2 regions of the Rahnella sp. BIGb0603 genome follow, and region 1 is predicted to be linked to the other one. Evidence: predicted binding sites of a transcription regulator. Region 1 holds the regulator's gene; the other holds the start of a gene.
What was found. Region 1 encodes LexA, which represses DNA repair genes until DNA is damaged. Its sites were predicted from a motif close to TNCTGTATGTACATACAGNA; they were not measured.
Positions count from the first base shown of each region.

Region 2: the regulator LexA is predicted to act here: its motif matches at 1,729-1,748, upstream of M2403_RS16915 (DNA translocase FtsK 4TM domain-containing protein).

Region 1 covers NZ_JANUEX010000007.1:31,677-36,751, reverse strand. Annotated here, with positions in the region: gene M2403_RS18280 (ROK family transcriptional regulator) at 1-1,181, shown strand, start outside; gene zur (zinc uptake transcriptional repressor Zur) at 1,281-1,790, shown strand; gene M2403_RS18270 (CsbD family protein) at 1,985-2,194, opposite strand; gene lexA (transcriptional repressor LexA) at 2,584-3,192, opposite strand; gene M2403_RS18260 (diacylglycerol kinase) at 3,312-3,680, opposite strand; gene plsB (glycerol-3-phosphate 1-O-acyltransferase PlsB) at 3,808-5,075, shown strand, end outside.
Region 2 covers NZ_JANUEX010000006.1:36,944-42,018, reverse strand. Annotated here, with positions in the region: gene M2403_RS16915 (DNA translocase FtsK 4TM domain-containing protein) at 1-1,661, opposite strand, end outside; gene lrp (leucine-responsive transcriptional regulator Lrp) at 1,784-2,278, opposite strand; gene M2403_RS16905 (hypothetical protein) at 2,564-2,728, opposite strand; gene trxB (thioredoxin-disulfide reductase) at 2,999-3,967, shown strand; gene M2403_RS16895 (heme ABC transporter permease/ATP-binding protein CydD) at 4,117-5,075, shown strand, end outside.

The DNA.
Region 1 (5,075 bases):
TGAACAATCTGCGGGTACGTCAGTTTAATAAGCAGGTGCTGATGACGTTGCTTTACCGGGAGAAAAATACCAGTAAATCAACGCTGTCGCGGCTTTCACATCTGTCGATCCCGGCGATCAGCAAGATCCTTGATGATCTGCAAAACGATGGACTGATCACCCATAATCCGGTGAATTTGCATTCCCGCGGGCTTGGCGGCGGAAGTTATCAGGTCGCCACGGATGACAGCACGATCTTGTGCATGAACATCACGCCTTATCGCATCGAGAGCATTCTGGTGAACCGGCTGATTTTGCCGCTGAGCGGCTACCAGCTGACGGATATTGCGGTCAAAACGCCGGAAGCGATGCTGGCGCAGATCGAAGCCTGTTTTCATCAGTATCGGAAGAAATTCCCCGGCCTCAAAATCCGGCTGGCGCTGGCGATCCACGGGCAGGTGAATCCGACTACCGGCGTGTCTCAGCGCATGCCGCAGGCACCGTGGACCGGCGAAATCGAGATTAAATATTTGCTCGAAGAGAAGCTGCAAACCGAAATTCTGATGGATAACGACTGCATCATGCTGGCGCTGGCCGAGAAGTGGCAGCACGCGAACGACCAGCATGATTTTTGCGTGATCAACGTCGATTACGGCATCGGATCTTCTTTCGTGATCAATCAGCAGATTTATCGCGGCAGCCTTTTTGGCAGCGGGCAACTCGGGCACACGATTGTCGATCCGCAGGGCAGCCGCTGCGCCTGTGGTCGCTACGGTTGCCTGGAAACGCTGGCTTCGCTGTCGGCGCTGAAGAAAAAAGCCCGGCAGCTTATCGTGACAGAGAATCCTTTGCAGCCACCACGCACACCGGGCACGCAGGAGCTGATTGACTGGTTTCATCAGGGCGACGCGGCACTTTGCGCGCAGGTGATGGAGGGGGCGCGGGCGCTGGGGCTGAGCCTGTATAATTTCCTCAATATTTTGAACATTAACCGTATTTATCTGTACGGTCGCAGTTGCGGATTCGGCGACGTCTGGCTGAACGCCGTCCGCGCACAGAGCGGGCTGAACCCGTTTGACAGAACCGATCATGTCAAAACGCAGGCGACACACATTGCGCCCGGCACGCTAAGCCGCGAGCAGCAAATTATGGGTATTGGTTACCTGTATGTGGAAAAAGCGCTGGAAGGTATGGCGGGCTGAGCGGCGCATAATTCGTCGATCTGGCTGAAGCATGATAAAATTAAGAATGGCTGCATGATGTGGCCTATTTATCCCAATCTGCGCTCAGAGAATGTTGCTATGACCCTGAATAATCCGGAAAAATTACTTTCACAAGCTGAAGAACTTTGCCAGCAGCGCAATGTTCGTCTTACACCGCAGCGGCTGGAAGTTTTGCGACTGATGGCGCAACAACCCGGTGCGATCAGCGCCTATGACTTGCTGGATCTGCTGCGCGTCAGCGAACCACAGGCCAAACCGCCAACGGTTTACCGGGCGCTGGATTTTCTGCTGGAACAAGGGTTTATTCATCGGGTTGAATCGGCTAACAGCTATGTGCTTTGCCATCATTTCGAAGAGCCGAGCCACACTTCCGCGCTGTTTATCTGTGACCGCTGCGGGCTGGTCACGGAAAAAACCACAGACGGCATTGAAGAACGTCTGGCGAAACTGGCGCTTGAATCTGGTTTTGAGTTGCGTCATTCGGTCGTTGAAGCGCATGGCTTATGTGCCGAATGCAAAGTTGTTGAAACCTGCGACAGCCACGATCATTGCGAACACGACCACAGCATTGTGGTAAAAAAACGCTGAGAAATCAGGTATTTTTTATGTGATTTAAAAGGCGTAAAGCGGAAGGGTTTTAACGCAGCTGAACGGATAATTTAAGGTGTAGAAGGAAGATGTAGAAGGTTGGGTACATCCTTGTACCCGTATCCTGAAAGTGTTCCGGGTAGGAGCAGCAATAACTCAGGATACGTCACTGATACGCGAGGGGGAGTCGCGTGTTACCAGTGATATTTGTTTTTCGATTCCCAATCCTTGAGCTCTTTCTCGGCCTGATCCTTCTGATAGCCATATCGCTCCTGAATCTTACCTACCAGCTGATCACGTTTACCTTCAACGACTGTCAGGTCGTCATCAGTCAGCTTACCCCACTGTTCTTTCACTTTCCCTTTGAACTGCTTCCAGTTACCGTCGGCTTGGTCCTTATTCATGATAAATATCTCCTGTTACCTTGGGTTGTGGAGCTGCACGTTTGCTGGCAGCCCGTCCTTAACACTTCAAAGCTTAGTAGAGAATGCGGATTCGTCTTCCCAAAACAGGGATAAAAACCACTATTAGGATTAATCCAAAGCAGGATATAACGTGGAATTGGAATCTGTCTGACTGAAAAAGGTCGGTAATTCAGAGCACAGAGAGTGCAAATCCGGCATTTGCTCTAAACAGGCAACGCAGCGGATAACACGTGAGAAAAAGGATTTTATCGGGAAAGTTTATTAGCAGCTTCAAACAATATCGCCCCAAAACGGGGCGATGAGATACTGATATTTACAGGCGCGTCAGAGGCGGCCAATGCACCTGCAACGTAGAACTTAAGCGCAGATTAGATCCAGTCGCCGTTGCGGATAACGCCAACCGCCAGACCTTCAATGCTGAAATTCTGTTCACGCAAATCGACCACAATCGGCTGGAATTCGCTGTTTTCAGGCAACAGCTGAACAACACTGCCCTGTTTCTTCAGGCGTTTGACCGTGACTTCATCATCAATACGCGCAACGACAACCTGCCCGTTACGGACGTCCTGCGTTTTGTGTACTGCCAGCAGGTCACCATCCAGAATACCGATATCACGCATCGACATCCCGCTGACGCGCAGCAGGAAATCCGCACTCGGTTTAAACATGGCCGGATCGACCTGGTAATGTCCTTCGATGTGCTGCTGAGCCAGCAGCGGTTCACCGGCGGCAACGCGGCCAATCAGCGGTAAACCTTCTTCTTCTTCCATCAGCAGACGAATACCGCGCGAAGCACCGGAAACGATCTCGATAACGCCTTTACGCGCCAGCGCTTTCAGGTGTTCTTCCGCCGCGTTCGGGGAACGGAACCCCAGACGGGATGCAATCTCTGCGCGGGTCGGTGGCATACCGGTGGTGGAGATATGATCGCGAATAAGGTCGTAGACCTCTTGTTGTCTGGTCGTTAAAGCTTTCATTCCGCCCCCTGGTTGTTTATACAGTCTTGCTGTGAGTATATACAGCTAAACGGGCAATGAAAACCTAAGATTGAATAAAAACAGGGCATAACGATAATTCCTGGAATACAGGTTCCAGATCAGAACCATCGCGGCCAAAAGATGCTGACCCAGACAAAAATCGCCAATATGATGGTCAGAAGTACGGCGGCGGAGCCAATATCTTTCGCACGTCCAGACAGGACGTGAAACTCAGGCCCGATGCGGTCAATCGCGGATTCGATGGCGCTGTTAAGCAGTTCAGTCACACACACCAGCACGACGGAGCCAATCAGCAGGATACGTTCTATACTGCTGACATCCAGCCAGAAAGATAACAAAATTAGCGGGATAGCGACGCTGGCTTCCTGGCGAAAAGCCGCTTCATTTTGCCATGCGGCTTTCAATCCTTTCCAGGAATATCCGGCTGCTTTATAAATTCGGGTAAATCCGGTGACTTGGTTCGCCATTTCGGGTACTGATCCTTAGAGTGTTTGCAGCATTTTAGCTGTTATATGGTATCGCATCACCACAGATCTCATCTGAGCTTTCTGGTATCCTTGCGGCGAAATTGCTAACAAGAGGCTTCACGTTTTTATGTCAGGTTGGCGTAGACTTTATTACACATTATTGAATTTACCACTCTCATTGCTGGTAAAGAGCAAGGTCATACCTTCAGATCCGGTTACCGAGTTGCATTTAGACCCGACGCGCCCGATTTTGTACGTATTGCCTTATAACTCCAAAGCAGACTTGCTGACGTTGCGTGCGCAATGTCTGGCCGAGAATCTGCCCGACCCTCTTATTCCGCTGGAAATCGACGGAACCCTGCTGCCAAGCCATGTTTTCATTGCTGAAGGCCCGCGCGTATTCTCTTATTACACGCCGAAGCAGGAATCCGTAAAGCTGTTCCACGACTATCTGGATTTGCATCGCAACAATCCGGATTTAGACATTCAGATGCTGCCAGTTTCCGTGATGTTTGGTCGTGCGCCGGGCCGGGAAGGTCAGGATGATACGCCGCATCTGCGCGTGCTGAATGGCATCCAGAAATTCTTCGCCGTGCTGTGGCTCGGACGTGACAGTTTTGTTCGTTTCTCTAATACCGTTTCCCTGCGCTATATGGCGACGGAACACGGTACGGACAAAACTATCGCTCAGAAACTGGCACGCGTGGCGCGCATGCATTTCTCCCGCCAGCGTCTGGCGGCAGTCGGCCCGCGCCTTCCAGCTCGTCAGGATTTATTCAATAAGCTGCTGGCTTCCAAGGCCATCGAAAAAGCGATTGAAGACGAAGCCCGCAGCAAGAAAATTTCCCATGAAAAAGCCCAGCAGAATGCTATCGCGCTGATGGAAGAAATCGCGGCGAATTTCTCTTATGAGGCCGTGCGTCTGTCGGACCGTGTGCTGAGCTGGACGTGGAACCGCTTATATAAAGGTATCAACGTCAACAATGCTGAGCGTGTCCGTCAGCTGGCGCTGGATGGTCAGGAAATTGTGTATGTGCCCTGCCACCGCAGTCATATGGACTACCTGCTGTTGTCTTACGTGCTCTATCACCAGGGGCTGGTGCCGCCGCATATCGCTGCCGGTATCAACCTGAATTTCTGGCCAGCCGGTCCGATTTTCCGCCGTCTGGGCGCGTTCTTCATTCGTCGTACCTTTAAAGGCAACAAACTCTACTCCACCGTTTTCCGTGAATATCTGGGCGAGTTGTTCAGCCGTGGTTATTCGGTCGAATACTTTGTCGAAGGTGGTCGTTCACGCACCGGACGCCTGCTGGAACCCAAAACCGGTACGCTGGCGATGACCATTCAGGCCATGCTGCGCGGCGGTTCACGTCCGATTACGTTAGTGCCGATTTA
Region 2 (5,075 bases), on a different contig from region 1:
TGATGATGCTGAACAAGACCACTTTGCGGTTCGACGTCCTGCTGATAACGGGCGTTTTCCCGCGCTGCAAACGCGTTACGTAATTCCGCTTCCTGCAACGCTGCTTCTTCATCAGGCTCATCTTCGGTGACAGATTCACCGTAGCGTTCCTGTTGCTGAGCCGCAAAAGCTTCCTGCAACGCCGCTTCCTGTCGGGCTTCCTCATCAGCCTGCGCCAGAGGATCGTTATGCCAGTCAGCGTGTTCTGCCTCTTTTTGCGCGGCAGCTTGTGCATTTTCCTGCTGTTCGGCGATGCGCTGCGACGGCAATTTAATCCCGTAGGAAGCCAGTTCACGACGCGTTGGAATACGCACCGGATTTGGACGCGGCAATTCCGGCCCGAAGCCTTTCTTCACCTGAGGATTTTCATCACTCACGGCGCTGAACGCTGGCATAAACGTATTGCCGGCAGACGTTGCCGCCGACTGCCCTGCCTGCGCAAGGCCGGTTGCCAGTGCTGCGGTGGCCGCGACGCTCGCAATTTGCGCCGCATCAGGTGCCGCAGAGCTGAAATCGAACGGAGAACGTGAATGCTCAACCGCCGTCTGCCAGTTACCCATACTCGGACCATCGTCATCGCTGCGCTGAACCGGTGCCGGAGAAGGTGATTGTTGTACCGGCTGCGGATGACGTGGCACAGGTGTCTCTTCCGGAATTTCGAAGTTATATAACGGCGGAGCCGCAGGCTGCGGTGCTTGCGGAGACGGAGCTATTTCTGCCACCGGCGGTTCAGCCGCATACGGATTCACTGTTTCTGCCGCCATAGCCGGAGCTGGTTCGGCCGCAATAACCGGCGTAACCGGAGGCGTTTGTACTGCCGGATTAGTCACGGAAGGCGCAGAGAAAAGAACGTCGTCTTCGTCAGCTTCTGAAGCCGCGACAGCCTCTGGCACAGCCGCCGCAGTAGCAGCAACCGCGGCAGGAGCCACTTTCGCTACCTGTTTTTCGTCATCGTCTTCCAGTAACGGATCGTCCTGCTCGTCGTATTCGTAATCTTCATCCCGGCGCGAACGGTTGGTCACGATATTAGTGACACCAAGCACTGCACCGCCGATTTTTTCAGCGATCGTCAGCCATGACCAGCCGGTGAACAGCGTAAGCCCGGCCGCCCAGACGCACAGCAGAACCAGCGTTGCCCCGACGTTGTTGAAGTACGGCGTCATCGCTGTGCTCAGCAAACTGCCGATCACACCGCCCGACGCGAAGTAGTAAAGGTCATCGACGTTGACGGATGCCAGACCGCAGGACGTGACAATAAGCGCCAGCGTCCCGATAAGGCGCAGCGACAGAGCAAAATAATCGACAAAATCCTGATTATCCCGCTGACGGAAAGCCGCCCAGCACAGACACAGGATAATAGGGGGAATAGCGTAACCAAATACGCCAAAAATGAAGAACAGCGTGTCGGCCATCCAGGCACCCACACCACCGCCCCAGTTATGAATAGGCCCATGCCATGCGGTCTGAGACCAGCTTGGATCAGAGGGGTTAAAACTCACCAATGCCGCCATTAAATAAGCAGCAAAAATCGCTACCACCACCAGCAAAGCCTCCAGGAGACGGCGACCATTGCTCAGCTTTTTAAGGGTAACTTCTTTATCTTCTGTATATTCCTGGCTCAAGAAAGGCTCTCCAGGTTCCTGTGAACTGAGAAAAAGCAACAGCGCCGAGAGTAGACCCCGGCGCCATAGCTGTATAGATACACAGGAGTGTAGCTAAAAATGCAAGGTTTTGCACCTGACAATTACCGTGTCTTAATGACCAGGCGATTCGTCTGTTTCACTTCTTCCATTACCACATAGGTACGGGTGTCGTTAACGCCCGGCAGACGAAGCAAAGTCTCACCTAACAACTTACGGTAAGCCGACATATCAGGTACGCGGGTTTTCAACAGATAGTCGAAATCCCCAGAAACCAAATGACACTCCTGAATATCTTCGAGTTTTTGTACTGCCGCATTGAACTGCTCAAACACATCTGGCGCGCCGCGGTTGAGAGTGATCTCAACAAATACCAGCAACGAAGCATCCAGATAATGCGGGTTGAGCAATGCGGTATAGCCATTGATGAAGCCCTGACGTTCCAGACGACGAACGCGCTCCAGACATGGAGTCGGAGATAATCCCACACGTTTGGAAAGCTCGACGTTTGAAATCCGGCCATCCTTTTGCAATTCGTTGAGGATGTTACGGTCAATACGGTCGAGATCTTTTCCCGGACGTTTTTTGTTGTCTACCATTATTATTGTCTCTCTGCTGTCCTTCCCTGCACCTGCCATACCCCAGCCAACTTCAATGTCTAAGGGTTGTCCCAAGCGAAGACCCGATTATTAAGGTTTACGCATCCAAAAGTCGTGTTGATCCCCTGTCAAAAGGAACACGGCCGTATAAGCGGATACTCAAAAGAAATAACCGTGCGAAATTAATAGGTTGTAAACAGCCAACCTGATTCACTAAACCCTGCTGTAACTAAAAAGTCAAAAAGCAAGACCAGAACGGGTCTGGTAGCAGCCAATTGCATAAATTCAAGTCACAGACAGGCAGTTAATTTCTTCTTCCCCTGATGTTTTCGCAAATGCACAGCGGATTGTCAAAGTAAAAGAAGCAAAATCAGAAGAACGTGCCAGATTGAAAAGCCAGCGCGCCTTTTTAGCTATCTTTAATCTTTGAACAATAACAATTCCGTTCACGCCTTATTTCAGTCAAATCCACACAAACTGCCGTGATTTGTCATCAAAAGTCCGCGTACGGGCAAACAACCTGCCAGCGCATTCATGTCTTTACGCTGTTTTTTTACTCTAACCATCAAACAGTTACCTGCAGCGAAATCCTTTCTACGCGGGTTCGGCAGTAAAAACTATCAGACAAATCGTTAACAACATCTGAGTTTGCTTTTTTTAACGCGCTATTTTCCCTACAATCGGTCTATCGCTAGTCGCCATCGCGGAGATGAATTACGCATGAGTACGGTTAAACACAGTAAGTTATTGATTCTGGGCTCTGGCCCGGCGGGTTATACCGCGGCAGTTTATGCTGCACGCGCTAACCTCAACCCGGTTTTAATCACCGGTGTCGAAAAAGGCGGTCAGCTGACCACCACCACGGAAGTGGAAAACTGGCCGGGCGATCCGGAAGGTCTGACCGGTCCGGGCTTAATGGAACGCATGCACGAGCACGCGACCAAATTTAATACCGAAATCATTTTCGACCATATCAACAAAGTTGATTTGCAGAACCGTCCTTTCCGCCTGACCGGTGACAGCGGCGAATATACCTGTGACGCGCTGATTATCGCCACCGGTGCTTCGGCACGTTATATCGGTCTGCCTTCAGAAGAAGCATTTAAAGGCCGCGGTGTGTCTGCCTGTGCAACCTGTGACGGTTTCTTCTACCGCAATCAGAAAGTTGCGGTAGTCGGCGGCGGCAACACGGCTGTAGAAGAAGCGCTTTATCTTGCGAACATCGCCTCCGAGGTTCACCTCATTCATCGTCGGGACAGTTTCCGTGCGGAAAAAATTCTGGTTGACCGTCTGAACGATAAAGTCGCCAGCGGCAACATCGTTCTGCACACGCACAAAACGCTGAACGAAGTGGTCGGCGATCAGATGGGCGTCACCGGCGCGAGCCTGCTTGATGTCCGTACTGACGAAAAATCGCAGGTTGACGTGGCTGGCGTGTTCATCGCTATCGGTCACAGCCCGAACACCGGCATTTTCGAAGGTCAGCTGGAACTGAAAGATGGCTACATCAAAGTGCAGTCCGGCTCGCATGGCAACGCAACACAGACCAGCATTCCGGGCGTTTTCGCTGCCGGCGATGTCATGGATCATATCTATCGTCAGGCAATTACCTCTGCGGGAACCGGATGTATGGCCGCGCTGGATGCCGAACGCTATCTGGACGGTTTATCGCAAGCCCCGGATTTATAATTACTCCTTCGGGTAGTTATTGGACATAGAGTCCATACAAAGAGTAACGAATAAGGCGGCGTAATTGCCGCCTTATTATTTTCAGTTTGTGGTCTGAGCATGTAACATGAGCGCCCTCCCATCCGGATTGCTGCGCAGACTGATGCCTGATGAATAAAACACGACAACAAGAACTTATCCGCTGGTTAAAACAACAAAGCTCCCGCGCTAAAGGCTGGATCCGACTGTCTATGATGCTGGGTCTGCTTTCTGGTTTGCTGATCCTCGCACAGGCCTGGCTGATGGCCGGATTACTGCACAGTCTGATCATTGAACATGCGCCGCGTGAAACGCTCTTACAAAGCTTCCTGCTGATGGCCCTGACGTTTATTCTGCGCGCCGTCGTGACCTGGTTACGTGAACAGGTTGGCTTTATCTGCGGGCGGGTTATTCGTCAGGAAATGCGTAAACTGGTTCTGGACCGCCTCGAAAAACTGGGACCCGCGTGGATTCAGGGTAAACCGGCCGGTAGCTGGGCCAGCATCATTCTTGAACAAATCGAAGATATGCAGGATTACTATGCCCGCTACCTTCCGCAAATTGCATTGGCCGGGATTATTCCCCTGCTGATTCTGGTCAGCGTGTTCCCGATTAACTGGGCTGCCGGATTAATTCTGCTCGTCACTGCCCCGCTGATCCCGCTGTTTATGGCGCTGGTTGGCATGGGCGCGGCGGATGCAAATCGTCGTAACTTTGTCGCCCTCGCGCGTCTGAGCGGTAATTTCCTCGACAGCCTGCGGGGTCTGGACACCTTACGCCTCTTCAACCGCGGCTCTGCCGAAGTGGAGAAAATCAAACGCTCCACTGAGAACTTCCGTGCGCGCACCATGGACGTTTTACGTCTGGCATTTTTGTCCTCTGCGGTTCTGGAGTTTTTCGCTTCGATTTCCATCGCCGTCGTCGCCGTTTACTTCGGTTTTTCCTACCTTGGCGAGCTCAATTTTGGCAGCTACGGTACGCCGGTCACGCTCTTTGCGGGCTTCCTGGTGCTCATCCTCGCACCAGAATTCTTCCAGCCCCTGCGTGATTTAGGCGCGTTTTATCACGCTAAAGCGCAGGCGGTCGGCGC